3 regions of the Microbacterium sp. NPDC056234 genome follow, and region 1 is predicted to be linked to each of the others. Evidence: riboswitches for the same ligand, from Rfam matches in the RefSeq annotation. Region 1 holds a riboswitch; each other region holds the start of a gene.
The links. Region 1 has a riboswitch for thiamine pyrophosphate ahead of thiM (hydroxyethylthiazole kinase). Riboswitches for the same ligand answer to the same signal wherever they lie in the genome.
Positions count from the first base shown of each region.

Region 2: linked by a shared signal. The riboswitch ahead of ACFCYE_RS03710 (ECF transporter S component) and the one ahead of thiM (hydroxyethylthiazole kinase) in region 1 are both predicted to bind thiamine pyrophosphate.
Region 3: linked by a shared signal. The riboswitch ahead of ACFCYE_RS06270 (MFS transporter) and the one ahead of thiM (hydroxyethylthiazole kinase) in region 1 are both predicted to bind thiamine pyrophosphate.

Region 1 is NZ_JBHJTE010000004.1:365,981-370,468, forward strand. It holds gene ACFCYE_RS13685 (glycoside hydrolase family 3 N-terminal domain-containing protein) at 1-814, shown strand, start outside; gene ACFCYE_RS13690 (pyridoxal 5'-phosphate synthase) at 840-1,436, shown strand; gene ACFCYE_RS13695 (cupin domain-containing protein) at 1,433-1,870, shown strand; TPP riboswitch at 1,895-1,988, shown strand; gene thiM (hydroxyethylthiazole kinase) at 1,979-2,827, shown strand; gene ACFCYE_RS13705 (bifunctional hydroxymethylpyrimidine kinase/phosphomethylpyrimidine kinase) at 2,824-4,488, shown strand, end outside.
Region 2 is NZ_JBHJTE010000001.1:746,898-751,385, forward strand. It holds gene ACFCYE_RS03705 (D-alanyl-D-alanine carboxypeptidase) at 1-1,207, opposite strand, end outside; TPP riboswitch at 1,268-1,377, shown strand; gene ACFCYE_RS03710 (ECF transporter S component) at 1,370-2,035, shown strand; gene ACFCYE_RS03715 (ABC transporter ATP-binding protein) at 2,038-3,495, shown strand; gene ACFCYE_RS03720 (energy-coupling factor transporter transmembrane component T family protein) at 3,492-4,271, shown strand; gene ACFCYE_RS03725 (phosphotransferase) at 4,273-4,488, opposite strand, start outside.
Region 3 is NZ_JBHJTE010000002.1:97,446-101,933, forward strand. It holds gene ACFCYE_RS06255 (DUF3097 domain-containing protein) at 1-454, shown strand, start outside; gene trmB (tRNA (guanosine(46)-N7)-methyltransferase TrmB) at 487-1,212, shown strand; gene ACFCYE_RS06265 (type II CAAX prenyl endopeptidase Rce1 family protein) at 1,209-2,036, shown strand; TPP riboswitch at 2,048-2,141, shown strand; gene ACFCYE_RS06270 (MFS transporter) at 2,132-3,484, shown strand; gene ACFCYE_RS06275 (DUF1304 domain-containing protein) at 3,481-3,873, shown strand; gene ACFCYE_RS06280 (serine hydrolase domain-containing protein) at 3,880-4,488, opposite strand, start outside.

The DNA.
Region 1 (4,488 bases):
CGCGGTGCACGCGGCATCCGGTGATGCTCTGATCGCGACCGACCAGGAAGGCGGCATCGTCGCCCGAGTGCCGTGGGACGACCTTCCGTCCGCCAGGACGCTTCAGAACGAGGCGCCGTCTGCGGCGCAGACCGCATTCGCGGCGCGGGGCCAGTTACTCGACGACGCGGGGATCGACATCAACTTCGGCGTCGTGGCGGATGTCCCGCGATCGGTCGGCTCGTTCATCCACAGCCGGTCATATGGCACGGACGCCCAGGCCGTCGCCGATCGGGTCGCGGCGATCGTCGTGGGAGAGACCGGTCATGTCGCCACGACGCTCAAGCACTTCCCCGGGCACGGTGCGGCGGAAGGCGACTCGCACCATTCCATCCCGAGTACGGATATGAGCCTGGACGAATGGCGATCCGTCGACGCGCTGCCCTTCCGAGCGGGCATCGATGCGGGCGCCGAGCTCGTGATGATGGGGCACCTGAGATTCAGCGCCGTGTCGCAGCTGCCGGCGACGCTGTCACCGCAGTGGTACGCCCTCCTTCGCGACGAACTCGGATTCGAAGGTGTCGCCGTCACGGACGATCTCGGGATGCTGCTCTCCTCAGGGGATCCGGCGTACGCCGACCCGGTGGCGAACGCGATCATGGCGGTCGATGCCGGCGCCGACATGGTGCTGACGATCGCAGGTTCGACGCCGGAGACCGCGGGGCGGAGCATCGATGCACTGGCCGCACGAGCCGAGTCCGATCGGGCGTTCGCCGATCGCCTTGCCGAGGCGGCGACGCGCGTGGCGGTGCTCGCCGAGTCGGCGCGTGGTTGAGAGGCGCCTGGGCCAGGATGGTCGCATGACGCGTTCTGCGACGGACTGGCTGCGATCGCTCCCGTCGCTCACGGGCATACCGCCCGCGTTCGACCCCTCCGATGCACCGGATACACCCGAACAGCTCTTCCTCGAGTGGATCTCGGCCGCGTCCGAGGCAGGTGTCGCCGAGCCGCATGCCATGACGCTCGCGACCGTCGATCGGGACGGCTTCGCCGATGCGCGGACGCTGATCCTCAAGGACGTCGACCGTCGCGGCTGGGCCTTCGCCGGGCATCGGGTGTCGCGCAAGAGCGAGCAGCTGTTCGAACGACCGGTGGCGGCATTGAACTTCTGGTGGCAGCCGGTGACGCGCGCCGTCCGCGTGCGCGGCTCTGTCATCCCAGCGGATGCCGACGAGAGCGCCGCCGATCTCGTCGCGCGCTCGCCCGCGGCGCGCGACGGCATCCGGCCGGGGGACTGGCTGCTGTGGCGCCTGGTCCCTGATCGCGTCGAGTTCTGGCAGGGGTCTGTCGATCGACGGCACCTGCGGCTCGTCTACGAGCGCGCCGGTGAAGGCTGGACGCGCCGCATCGCCACCGGACACACGGATACCCATCAGAGCGGAGAGACCAACGCATGAGCGACTACGAAGTGATCAGCATCGGGGCGCCGGACGCATGGCGCGAGCATTTCGGCGGGTTCGCTCCTTCGCGCTCCCGTGACGGACGCCGCGTCGTCGACCACGAACTGACGATGCAGTACGTCGGCATGACCGCGAACGCGCTGCAACCAGGCGAGGAGGCCGGGTACTGGCACACCCATTCCCGCGTCGAGGAGCTGTACGTGTTCCTCTCCGGTCGCGGGCAGATGGGCCTGGACGACGACGTCGTCGAGGTCGAGGCCGGCACGGTCATCCGCGTCGGGCAGGGCGTGTGGCGGACATGGCGTGCGCGGCCGGACAGCGACAGCGAGCTGCGCTGGCTGTGCATCCGCGCCGGCGGCGAGCAGCTGCCGCATCTGCCCGATGACGCCACGCGCGCGCCCGACCGGCCGATGCCGTGGGCGAACGCGTGATCGATCGCGCGCACTAGACTGCGAGGCAGTGACACGGGGTGCCGCGACCGCGGCTGAGAACAGACCCGTCGAACCTGATCTAGTTCGTACTAGCGAAGGGATGTCGCGATGAGCGATCTTCTGCGTCCAGTTTCCGATACCGACCTCGCCTCCGAGGCCGCGACCCTGTTGGCGCAGCTGCGCGCAGCGCCCCCGCTGACACACTGCATCACGAACGCGGTGGTCACCGGCTTCACCGCCAACGTCCTGCTCGCCCTCGGTGCGTCGCCCGCGATGGTCGACATCGTGGGCGAGTCCGAGATGTTCGCGACCATCGCATCGGGCGTGCTCATCAACCTCGGCACTCCGAGACCCGAGCAACGCGCTGCCAGCCGTGAGGCGGTGGCCGGTGCCGCGGCGGCCGGGACGCCGTGGGTGCTCGACCCGGTCGCGATCGGGGCGCTGCCGGTGCGCACCGCCCTCGCGCACGACCTCCTTGCGCTGCGACCGACCGCGATCCGCGGGAACCCTTCCGAGATCCTGGCGCTGGCAGGTGCCAGCGCCGGCGGTCGCGGCGTCGACACCACCGATACGACGGATGCCGCAGCAGATGCGGCGTTCGCACTCGCGCAGCGCCATGGCAGCGTCGTCGCCGTCTCCGGGCCGGTGGATCTGATCACCGACGGCCGGCGCGTGATCCGCATCGCGAACGGCGATGCGCTGCTGACCAGGGTGACCGGAGGCGGGTGCGCGCTAGGCGCAGTGATGGCCGCATTCCTCGGCACCGCGCGCGCCACAGGAACGGACGCGCTCACGGCGATCGCCGCGGCTGCTCTCGTCTACACGATCGCGGCGGAGCGCGCGGCGTCCGCCTCCGCGGGCCCCGGCAGCTTCGCCGTGGCGCTGCTCGACGCTCTGGCGGCCGTCCGTCCCGGCGACGTCGCGGCCGCTGCGCGCATCGAGGAGGCGACCCGATGATCGCGGACCTCTCGCTCTACCTCGTCACTGACGCGGCGTTGTGCGGCGCTCGGGGCGTCGTCGAGACGGTCGCGCAGGCCGTGGACGGCGGTGTGCGCATCGTCCAACTCCGCGACAAGGCGGCGACGGATGCCGAGATCACCGCTCAGCTCCTCGAACTGTCGCGCGTGATCGACGGGCGCGCACTGCTCGTCGTCAACGACCGTCTCGACGCGGCTCTCGCCGCGCGGGCGCAGGGCGCGCGTGTGGACGGCGTGCACCTCGGACAGGGCGACGAGTCAGTGCTCCGCGCCCGCGCGCTGCTCGGCCCCGATGCGCTGATCGGCCTGACCGCGAACAGCCCGGCCCATCTCGACGCCGTGCTCGCCCTCCCCGCCGGAACGGTGGACTATCTGGGCGTCGGTGTCATCCGACCGACCAGCACGAAGCCGGATCATCCGCCGGCGCTCGGTATCGACGGCTTCCGCATGTTCGCCGCGGCCAGCCCCCTGCCGTGCGTGGCGATCGGCGGCGTCGGCCTCGAGGACGCCGCCGACCTCAGGGCCGCCGGGGCCGCCGGCGTGGCTGTCGTGTCCGCGTTGTGCGCCGTCGACGACCCGCGTGCGGCCGCCGCCGAGTTCCTGAGGCGGTGGCGCGCCCGATCGACACCCCGCGTGCTCAGCATCGCGGGCAGTGACCCGTCCGGCGGCGCGGGCATCCAGGCGGATCTGAAGTCCATCGCCGCCAACGGCGGATACGGCATGGCGGTCATCACCGCGCTGACCGCGCAGAACACTCGGGGTGTGCGGACCGTGCACGTACCACCGGCCGCGTTCCTGCAGGATCAGCTCGACGCACTGTCTGACGACATCGTCATCGACGCGGTGAAGATCGGGATGCTGGCGAACGCCGAGGTGATCCGTGCCGTGACCGATTGGCTCGACACCGAGCGTCCGCCGATCGTCGTCGTGGACCCCGTCATGGTCGCCACGAGCGGTGATCGCCTGCTCGATGCCGACGCCGAAGGTGCCCTGCGCGCACTGCTGACGAGGGCGGACATCGTGACCCCCAACCTCGCGGAGCTCTCGGTACTGGCGGAACGTCCGATCGTCGGCTGGATCGATGCGCTCGCCGCTGCGGACGAGTTGTCGACGCGGATCGGCGCCGCTGTGCTGGTCAAGGGCGGGCATCTCTCCGGAGACGACGCACCGGACGCCCTCGTGGATGCCGCGCAGCACACGCGGCGCGAGTTCGCCGGCACGCGCATCGCGACGGCGAACACGCACGGCACCGGATGCTCGCTGTCGGCGGCGATCGCCACGCGCCTCGCTCGCGGGGATGCTCCAGAGAAGGCGGTCGTGGCCTCCCGTGCCTGGCTGCGAGAGTCCCTCCGCGCCGGCGACGCGCTGCGTGTCGGTCGAGGGCACGGCCCGATCAGCCACTTCGCGGGGCTCTGGGCCAGGGGCGGCGTCGAAACCAGTCCATCGGCCACCGAGATCGCCGACGATTGGTGGGACCGCATCCGCGGCATCCACGAAGGCATCGACGAGCTCGCGTTCATCCGCGGTCTGGCCGACGGCACGCTGGGGCGCGAGCCGTTCGTGTTCTACCTCGGCCAGGACGCGCTGTATCTCCGCGAATACGCGCGGGTTCTCGCCGAAGCGGCCCGGCGGGCTCCCACG
Region 2 (4,488 bases), on a different contig from region 1:
CGATCTCGGCGAAGACAGGGTTCGACATGGCGATGGAGGCCAGGGCGGTCAGCGATGCCGGCGAGGCGACGTTGCGGTCGTTGCGTCCGGACGGCGTCACGACGGTGATGTCGTTCAGACCGCGTGCGGCGAGCCACTGCTCGGCCGCGGCTGCGAACTCGCGGTCGGACCCCCAGATCTCGTCGGACAGGCGGTCGATGTAGTTGTTCGCGGACCCGAGCAGGATGCCCTGAAGCATCTGGTACTCCGTGAGCGTTCCGCCGACGGGGACATCGAGCGCCGACTGGTCGTCGCTGCGGTACGACCAGTACTCCACGGTGTCGCTGTAGTCGAAGTCGAACTCCGGACCCTGCTCGCCGGGCTGCAACGGCATCGCGTCGAGCACGAGCATCGCGGAGACGACCTTCGTCACGCTGGCGATCGGGGCCGTCTCGGTGGTCGAAGCCGCTGTACTGACGCCCTCGACGCCGACGCCGGCGCTGCCGACGGCCGGCCAGGCGATGTCGGCTGCGGTCGCACCGGCCGGTGTGACCGCGACGGCCTCGATCGTCGGCGGCAGTTCGTGAAGGGGCCACAGCAGCGTGGTGGCGGCGTAGGCGACACCGAGGGCTGCGAGGGTACCGAGAGGAACGAGGATGCCGGGTTGCAGGAATCCCCGGCGCGGAGCGCCCACCAGCAGGTCGGGCTCGTCCGCGGTCGCCGTCGGTGCCTCGAGAGGGGCCGCCTGGGTGGCGGCCTCGACGTCGATCGGATTCACCCAGAGCAGGGCGGTCGCCGGAGAGTTCTCGTCGGCCCATGCGGCTGCCGGACGCACGGGTTCGGCCTGCGCCGCGAGCAGCGCCGCGAGCTCGGCGTCCGCATCGGTCGTCTCGGGCTCACCTGCCTCGGACGCGCTCGCCGCGACAGCGCCCTCGGCTGCTGAGCCGGAAGAGCCCGACTCGGCCGATTCTGCGCCGGCATCGGCATCCATACGCTTCGCGACAACCGGTGCCGCGACCCGCTCTTCTGCGACCGTGCCGGTGGCGACCGCCGCAGGCACGACGGCCACGGGCGTGGTAGGCGTATCGAGATCGTCGGAATCGACTGCTGTGGTGTCGACGGTTCCGTCGGCATCCGAATCCGTGGCCACCGGGATCGCCCCCGTGCGTCGACGGAGCTCGCGGCGCGTCAGGGCACCGCTCTCGTCGGTCTGCTCATCGAGGGTCACTCGAATACGGTACCGAATCCATATGTGACAACGCCGTATTGGCCAGGGAGTAAGATCGACCCCACAACCCACGGGAGTCCGGCGAGCCGGGCTGAGAGGAAGCGATCCGCGCTTCGACCGTCGAACCTGATCCGGATCATGCCGGCGCAGGGAGGAGATCAGATGAGTACGTCCACGTCCGCATCCGCTTCCAACGAAGCGACGAATGCCGCCGCCACCGGTGCACCCGCTTCCGCCACTCCGTGGCGCTGGCGCGTCGTCGACATCGTCGTCGCCGCTGTGCTCGGCGTCGCGATCGGCCTGTTGTTCTGGGGCTGGAACATCATCGGCGGGGCATGGTTCGGGGCCGCCGACGCGCTGACCCCCGGCCTGGGCGGCATCGCCGTCGGCATCTGGCTGATCGGAGGCGTGATCGGCGGACTCGTGATCCGCAAGCCGGGTGCCGCCTTCGTCGTCGAGGTCGTCGCCGCGATCGTCTCGATGCTGATCGGCAATGTGTGGGGCGTCTCGACGGTGCTCTCGGGCATCGTGCAGGGGCTGGGCGCCGAGCTCATCTTCGCGCTGTTCTTCTACCGTCGGTTCGGGATCGTCGTCGCGATGCTCGCCGGTGTCGGCGCCGCGGCGGCCGCCTGGGTCTTCGAGCTCTTCTACGGCAGCTCGCCCAACATCCTGAAGTCGCTCGAGTTCAACGCGATCTACCTCACCACGATCGTGATCTCCGGGGCGATCCTCGCCGGCGTGGTCGGATGGCTGCTCGTGCGCGCGCTCGCCGTCACGGGGGCCCTGAACCGCTTCGCGGCCGGGCGAGAGCTCGTCCGCGAGGTCTGAGCATGAGCGCCGCCGCCCCCGTCCGCGTCCACGCCGAAGGGTGGGGGTGGCGTTACGCGGGACGCAAGCGTGCGGCCGTCAGCGACGTCTCGTTCACGATCGAACCGGGCGAGCGAGTGCTGCTGCTGGGGGCATCCGGCGCCGGTAAGTCCACGCTGCTCGCGGGTCTTGCCGGCGTGCTCGGCGACGCCGACGAGGGGGAGCGCACCGGCTCGCTGCGGCTCGACGGCGCGGCTCCCGAATCCGCACGCGGTCGCACCGGGCTGGTCCTGCAGGACCCGGATGCCGGGATCGTGCTGTCCAAGGTCGGCGACGACGTCGCGTTCGGCTGCGAGAACCTCGGCGTCCCGGCATCCGAGATCCCCGGCCGGGTGGCCGAAGCGCTCGAGGCGACCGGACTCGACGTCGCCCTCGATCGGCCCACCAAGGCGCTCTCCGGCGGGCAGAAGCAGCGCCTCGTGCTGGCCGGCGCTCTGGCGATGCGCCCCGGTCTCCTCCTGCTGGACGAGCCGACGGCGAACCTGGATCCGGCCGGTGTCGGCGAAGTGCGCGCGAGCGTCGAGCGCGCCGTCGACGCGACGGGCGCGACGCTCGTCGTCGTCGAGCACCGCACTCCGGTGTGGGTGGATCTCATGACCCGCGTCATCGTGCTCGCCGCCGACGGCGGTCTGCTGGCCGACGGATCGCCGTCACGGGTCTTCGCCGAGCACGGCGCAGCGCTCGCCGAGGCGGGGGTGTGGGTCCCGGATGCGTCGATCGCGTTGCCGGAACTCGACGCCGCCACGGGGCCTGCGGTGCTCTCCGCCTCCGAGCTGTCGATCGCGCGCGGACCGCGCACGATCGTCCAGGCCGGGCTCGACGTGCAGATCCCGCGGGGCAGCGCGACCGTCATCTCGGGAGCGAACGGTGCGGGCAAGTCCACGCTGGCGCTCACGCTGGCCGGCCTTCTCCCGGAGCATTCCGGCGAGGTGGTCGCCGCGGCGGATCTGGCCGCACGCTCGGGCCGCCGTCCGTTCCGGTGGGCGTCGCGCGAACTGCTGACTCGCATCGGGACGGTCTTCCAGGAGCCGGAGCATCAGTTCCTCACCCAGACGCTGCGCGACGAGCTGGCGGTGGGGCCGAAGGCGCTCGGCTGGGATCGGGCCAGGACGGATGCCGTGGTCGACGCCCTTCTGGACCGCCTGGGTCTTGCTCCCCTCGCGCTCGCCAATCCCTTCACGCTGTCCGGCGGGCAGAAGCGCCGGCTGTCGGTGGCGACGGTGCTCGCGGCATCCCCCGAGGTGATCGTGCTCGACGAGCCGACCTTCGGGCAGGACCGCCGCGGCTGGATCTCGCTCGTCGCCCTGCTGCAGGAGGAGATCGCGCGCGGTCGTTCGATCGTCGCCGTGACGCACGACGAGGGCGTGATCCGCCATCTCGGCGGACACCGCATCGCGCTCGAGAGCCGGGTGAGCGCATGACCGTCGTCGAGGTCGAACGAGCGACCTGGCTCGACGGCGTGAACCCGGTGACCAAGGTCGTGCTCGCGCTCGTGCTGTCGATCCCGCTGTTCGCGTCGATCGACGTGACCAGCGCGCTCGTCGCCATCGCGTTGCAGCTGCTGTGCCTGCCGCTGACCGGGCTGACGCTCGGAACGGTCCTGAAGCGACTGCTGCCGATCGTCATCTTCGCGCCGATCGCCGGCCTCAGCATGCTGCTCTATGCCGAACCGGCAGGCCGCATCCACTGGAGCTTCGGGTTCGTCACCATCAGCGACGACTCGATTTCGCTCGCGATCGCCGTGAGCCTGCGCGTGGTCGCCCTAGGGCTGCCGACGATCCTGCTGTTCGGGCGCACGGATCCGACCGAGCTCGCCGACGCTCTCGCGCAGGTCGCGAAGCTGCCGAGCCGGTTCGTGCTGGGCATCCTGGCCGGAACGCGGATGCTGGGACTCTTCCTCGATGACTGGCGCACGATGGGCCTGGCCCGCCGGGCCAGGGGCGTCGGCGACACCGGAGCGGTGCGCCGGTTCTTCTCGATGGCGTTCGTGCTGCTCGTGTTCGCCGTGCGGCGCGGCACCAAGCTCGCCATGGCGATGGAGGCGCGCGGCTTCGGTTCCGGCATCGAACGGACATGGGCCCGGCCGTCGCGGCTCCACGGCCGGGATGCCGTGGCCCTGGCCGGTGGGCTCGCGATCATGGCGGTGGCCATCGCCGCGGCGGTCGCCGTCGGCACGTTCCGGTTCGTATGGAGTTGAGTCAGCCGGCGTTCCACAGGTCGCGGTAGTAGGCCAGGCGTTCGCGGTCGGGGTCGATGCCGTACGCCGCGATCAGGTCATCGTCCCAGCCTGGGCCCACGTTCCACTCGGTGCTCATGGATGCGACGGCGATGTCGGCCCAGCGATCGCCGGTTCCGAGCGCGGCGAGGTCGACGTGCGCGATCGGGCGCCCGGCCTCGTCGAGCAGCGTGTTGGG
Region 3 (4,488 bases), on a different contig from region 1:
GGGAGCCGACCTGCGCGTCGAGGGCGTCGTCGTCGAATACCTGCAGGGCGTCGACCTGCTGGACGATCTGCTCGCGGCCGAGCCACCCAGTGCGAAGCGCCGTTACGGTGTGCTCGTCGACCATCTCGTCCCCGGATCCAAGGAGTCGCGCATCGCGAATGCCGTGGCCCGAGGACCCCACGGCGCGCACGTCCGCATCGTCGGCCACCCGTATGTCGACGTGTGGCAGTGCGTGAAGCCGGAGTCGCTGGGCATCCCGCGCTGGCCGGAGATCCCGCGCGGTATCGAGTGGAAGGTCGGCATCTGCAAGGCGTTCGGGTGGCCGCACGAGGACCAGGCGGACATCGCTCGTGCCTGGCAGGCCATTCTGAGCAAGGTCACGACCTACCGCGACCTCGAGCCGACACTCCTCGGCCGGGTCGAGGAGCTGATCGACTTCGTCACCGCGCCGTGAGGCGCGGCGCGGGCCCCGGTTACCCTTGACATATGCCAGAGCCCCGCACTTTCCGCGATGAACCCGTCTCCTTCGTCCGTCGCAGCGGACGCATGTCGGAGGCGCAGGAGCGGGCGTTCGAGGAGCTCGCCGGGCACTATCTGCTCGAGGTGCCGCGAGATGTCGCTTCGACGAGTGTTCACCCGGACGCGCGGCTCGATGTGGCAGCCGAGTACGCCCGCGACGCGGCACTGATCGTCGAGATCGGATCGGGTCAGGGCCACGCGATCGTCTCGGCCGCGGCATCCCGTCCCGGCGACGACTTCCTCGCGGTCGAGGTGTTCCGTGCAGGGCTCGCCCGCACCATGCTGGATGCCGACAAGGCAGGCGTCCGCAACCTGCGCCTGGTCGAGGCGAACGCGCCGGAGGTGCTGGCGACCTACCTTCCGGAGGGCAGCGCGTCGGAGGTCTGGGTGTTCTTCTCCGACCCGTGGCACAAGAAGCGGCACACGAAGCGCCGGCTGATCCGCGATGGATTCGGCGCGACGGCGGCCAGGGCCCTCGCCGATGACGGTGTGCTGCGTCTGGCCACCGACTGGGAGGACTACGCGCGGCAGATGCGCGAGGTCCTCGATGCCGAACCGCTGTTCGAGCGCGCCTTCGAGGGGGAGTGGGCGGATCGCTTCGAGGGTCGTGTCATGACCGCCTTCGAGCGCAAGGGCATCACCAAGGGACGCGAGATCCGCGATCTCACGTATCGGCGCAGGCCGCGCGCGTGAGCGCTGCCGGCGTCGCGTTTCGGTGGGCGATCGCGCCTGCCGCGCTGGTATGCCTGGCGGCTCCGGCTTTCTTCGTCGTGCAGTGGGCCTGGCTCGGCTGGGTGCTGCTGGCCGCCGGTGTCGGGGCGGCGTGGGCGATCGAACGACGTGCCGTGACGGCATCCGCGCCCTCGCTCGCACGCGATCTGTCGCTCATCGCGATCGGGATGCTGATCGTCAGCGTCATCCCCCTCGCGGCGGAGCTCGACAACCTCGCCATGCTGCGCTTCACGCTGGCACTGGGCGGCGCCGTCCTCGTGCCGTACGTCATCTCGCGGTACGTCTACCGCGACCGCGCGATCTCGTTCCCGTGGCGCACGGGCAAGCGCTGGGGACGCCTGCAGTGGGGCTGGCTCATCGCCGTCCTGGCGCTGGGCTGGCTGATCCTGCCGTTCTACTTCATCACCAGCGGCGTCTACCAGAACTGGCCGGTCGTCGACACGCCGGAGCTCATCGTCCGCCTGTTCGTCGGCGTCGGCGCCGTGGGCATCTGGGACGAGCTGTTCTTCATCTGCACCGTATTCGCTCTGCTGCGCCGCCACTTCCCGGATGCTGTGGCGAACATGCTGCAGGCCGTGGTGTTCGTATCGTTCCTGTGGGAGCTGGGCTATCGCGAGTGGGGCCCGCTGCTGACGATCCCGTTCGCCCTGCTGCAGGGGTTCATCTTCCTGCGCACCCACTCGCTGGCGTATGTGGTCACCGTGCATCTGCTCTTCGACGCCGTCGTGTTCGCCGTGCTCGTGCATGCCCACAATCCGGGATCGCTGCCCATCTTCCTCGTATAGATAAGCTCGTCTGCAGTGACACGGGGTGCCGCCTGCGCGGCTGAGATCACACCCGTCGAACCTGATCTAGCTCGTACTAGCGAAGGGATGTCGCGATGCACACGCACGCACTCACCGAACCCGTCCATCCGTCCGCGCAGCTGCGCACCGAGCGCGGAGGGCTCGCCCTGGCCGCCGCGGCGACCGGCACAGCCTTCGAGTGGTACGACTTCTTCCTCTACGGCACGGCGGCCGCTCTGGTGTTCCCCGCAGTGTTCTTCCCTGCGCAGGAGCCGATGATCGGCATTCTGCTGTCGTTCGCCACGTTCGCGACGGGTTTCATCGCCCGCCCGGTCGGCGGACTGCTGGCGGGATCGCTGGGCGATCGCTTCGGACGGCGCCCGGTGCTCACGGCGACGCTGTTGATGATGGGACTCGCCACCGCATGCATCGGCGTATTGCCCGGGTACGCGCAGATCGGTGTGTTCGCCCCGTTGGCACTTGTCGCCCTGCGATTCGTGCAGGGCTTGGCGGCCGGCGGGGAGTGGCCGGGCGCCGTGCTGATCGCGCTGGAGCATTCGTCGCGTCACCGCGGGCTGCGCGGCGGGATCGTCGCTGCGTCGCTGTACTGCGGTCTCATCCTCGGCAATCTCGCCTTCGTCGTGGTCGTCGCGCTGCTGGATGAGCAGGCGCTGCTCGCCTGGGGGTGGCGGGTGCCGTTCCTGGCGAGCGTCGTGCTCGTCGCGGTCGGCCTGGTACTGCGGCATCGGGTGGGGGAATCCCCGGAGTTCCTCGCCCGAGACGCGAAAGAGCAGCCGCGGCGTCCGCTGCGCGAATCTCTCGGCGCTCCCCGGAACGTGATCGCCGCCGTGCTCGTGCGGACCGGTCAGAACGCCTGTTTCTACACCATCACGGTGTTCTGTCTCGGGTACGCGACGGCGATGCTGGGGTTCTCGGCGCACGCAGCGCTGACCGCACTGCTGATCGCAGCAGCGCTCGCCGCCGTGATGTGCCCCGTCTGGGGTGCGCTGGGGGAGCGGCTCGGCATGGCGCGGCTCACCGCATGGAGCCTCGGCGGCCTCGGCGCGCTGGCCGTGCCGCTGTTCCTCGTCCTGGACAGCGGGAACGCTGTGGCCATCGTCGGGGTCGTGGCCGTGACGATCGGCATCGTGAACGCGGCGGCCGACGGTGTGCAGCCGCTGTGGTTCTCCGGCCTCTTCCCGCCGCGTCGCCGCTACACGGGGATCTCGGTCGGCCGCGAGATCGCGGGTGTCATCGGCGGTGGTCTGACGCCACTCGCGGCCACAGCCCTGGTCGCGTCGACAGGGCATTGGTGGCCGGTGGCCGCGATCATGATGCTCGCCGCCGCACTCGGCGTCGTCGGCGCAGCGATCGCCCGTCCGATCGATGAGCCGATTGCGGGCTCGGGGCACACGGAACGGGCGAAAGACGACAGAATCAGAGCATGATCATCGCAGGCCTCATCCTCGCGGCGGCCGCGGCCGCATTCCACGTCTTCATCTTCGCGCTCGAGTCACTGCGGTGGATGGAGCCGGCGACTCGAAAGGTGTTCGGGGTGGCCAGCGAGGCGGATGCCCGGACGATGAAGCCGTTGGCGTTCAATCAGGGCTTCTACAATCTGTTCCTGGCGTTGACGGCCTTCCTCGGCGTCGGGCTGTACATCGTCGGGTCGACGGTCGTCGGACTCACCCTGGTGTTCGCCGGCACAGGGATGATGCTGGCAGCCGCGCTCGTGCTGATCCTGTCCGATCGGTCCAAGGCGCGCGCCGCGACGATGCAGGGTGCACTGCCGCTGCTCGCGATCGTCGCGACGGCGATCGGCGTCGGGATCGCCTGAGCACCGTCAGCGCGCGGCCTGCTGCAGGTCGTCGAACAGCGCCATGACGGCGGGGCCCATCTCCATCTGGGTCAGTACGATCCGGAAGGATCCGTCCTGGTCGATGAAGAAGTCCGTGCCCAACCCGCCGGACCAGCCGTAGCGTCCGGCGTGCTCGCCCGCAGTGACGACGGCGACGCCGAAGCCCCATCCGAGACCGTCCCAGAACCCGGGGAAGAAACTGTCCGGCGTCTTGAGCGCCTCGGGCACCTGATCCGTGCGCAGCAGAGCGAGCAGCGCCGGGTCGACGAAGCGTTCGCCGTCGACGGTTCCGCCTGAGGCGAGCATCCGTGCGAACGCCGCATAGTCACGGGCGGTCGAGACGAGTTCGGCATGACTGACGTCGAACGGGGCGGGGCCGACGTAGAAACCACCGGCGCGCGGTTCGATCTCGAAGAGCACTCCCTGCGCGTCGCGTCCGTGCGCAGCGGGCAGCCGGTCGGCCTTGTGCGGTGGCACGGTGGACGACGTGTCCACCATTCCGAGCGGTTCGAACAGGTCGGTGGTCAGGTGCTCGTCGAGCGGTCCGCCCGTCAGCCGAGACAGCAGGATGCCGAGGAGACCGAACGAGTGGTG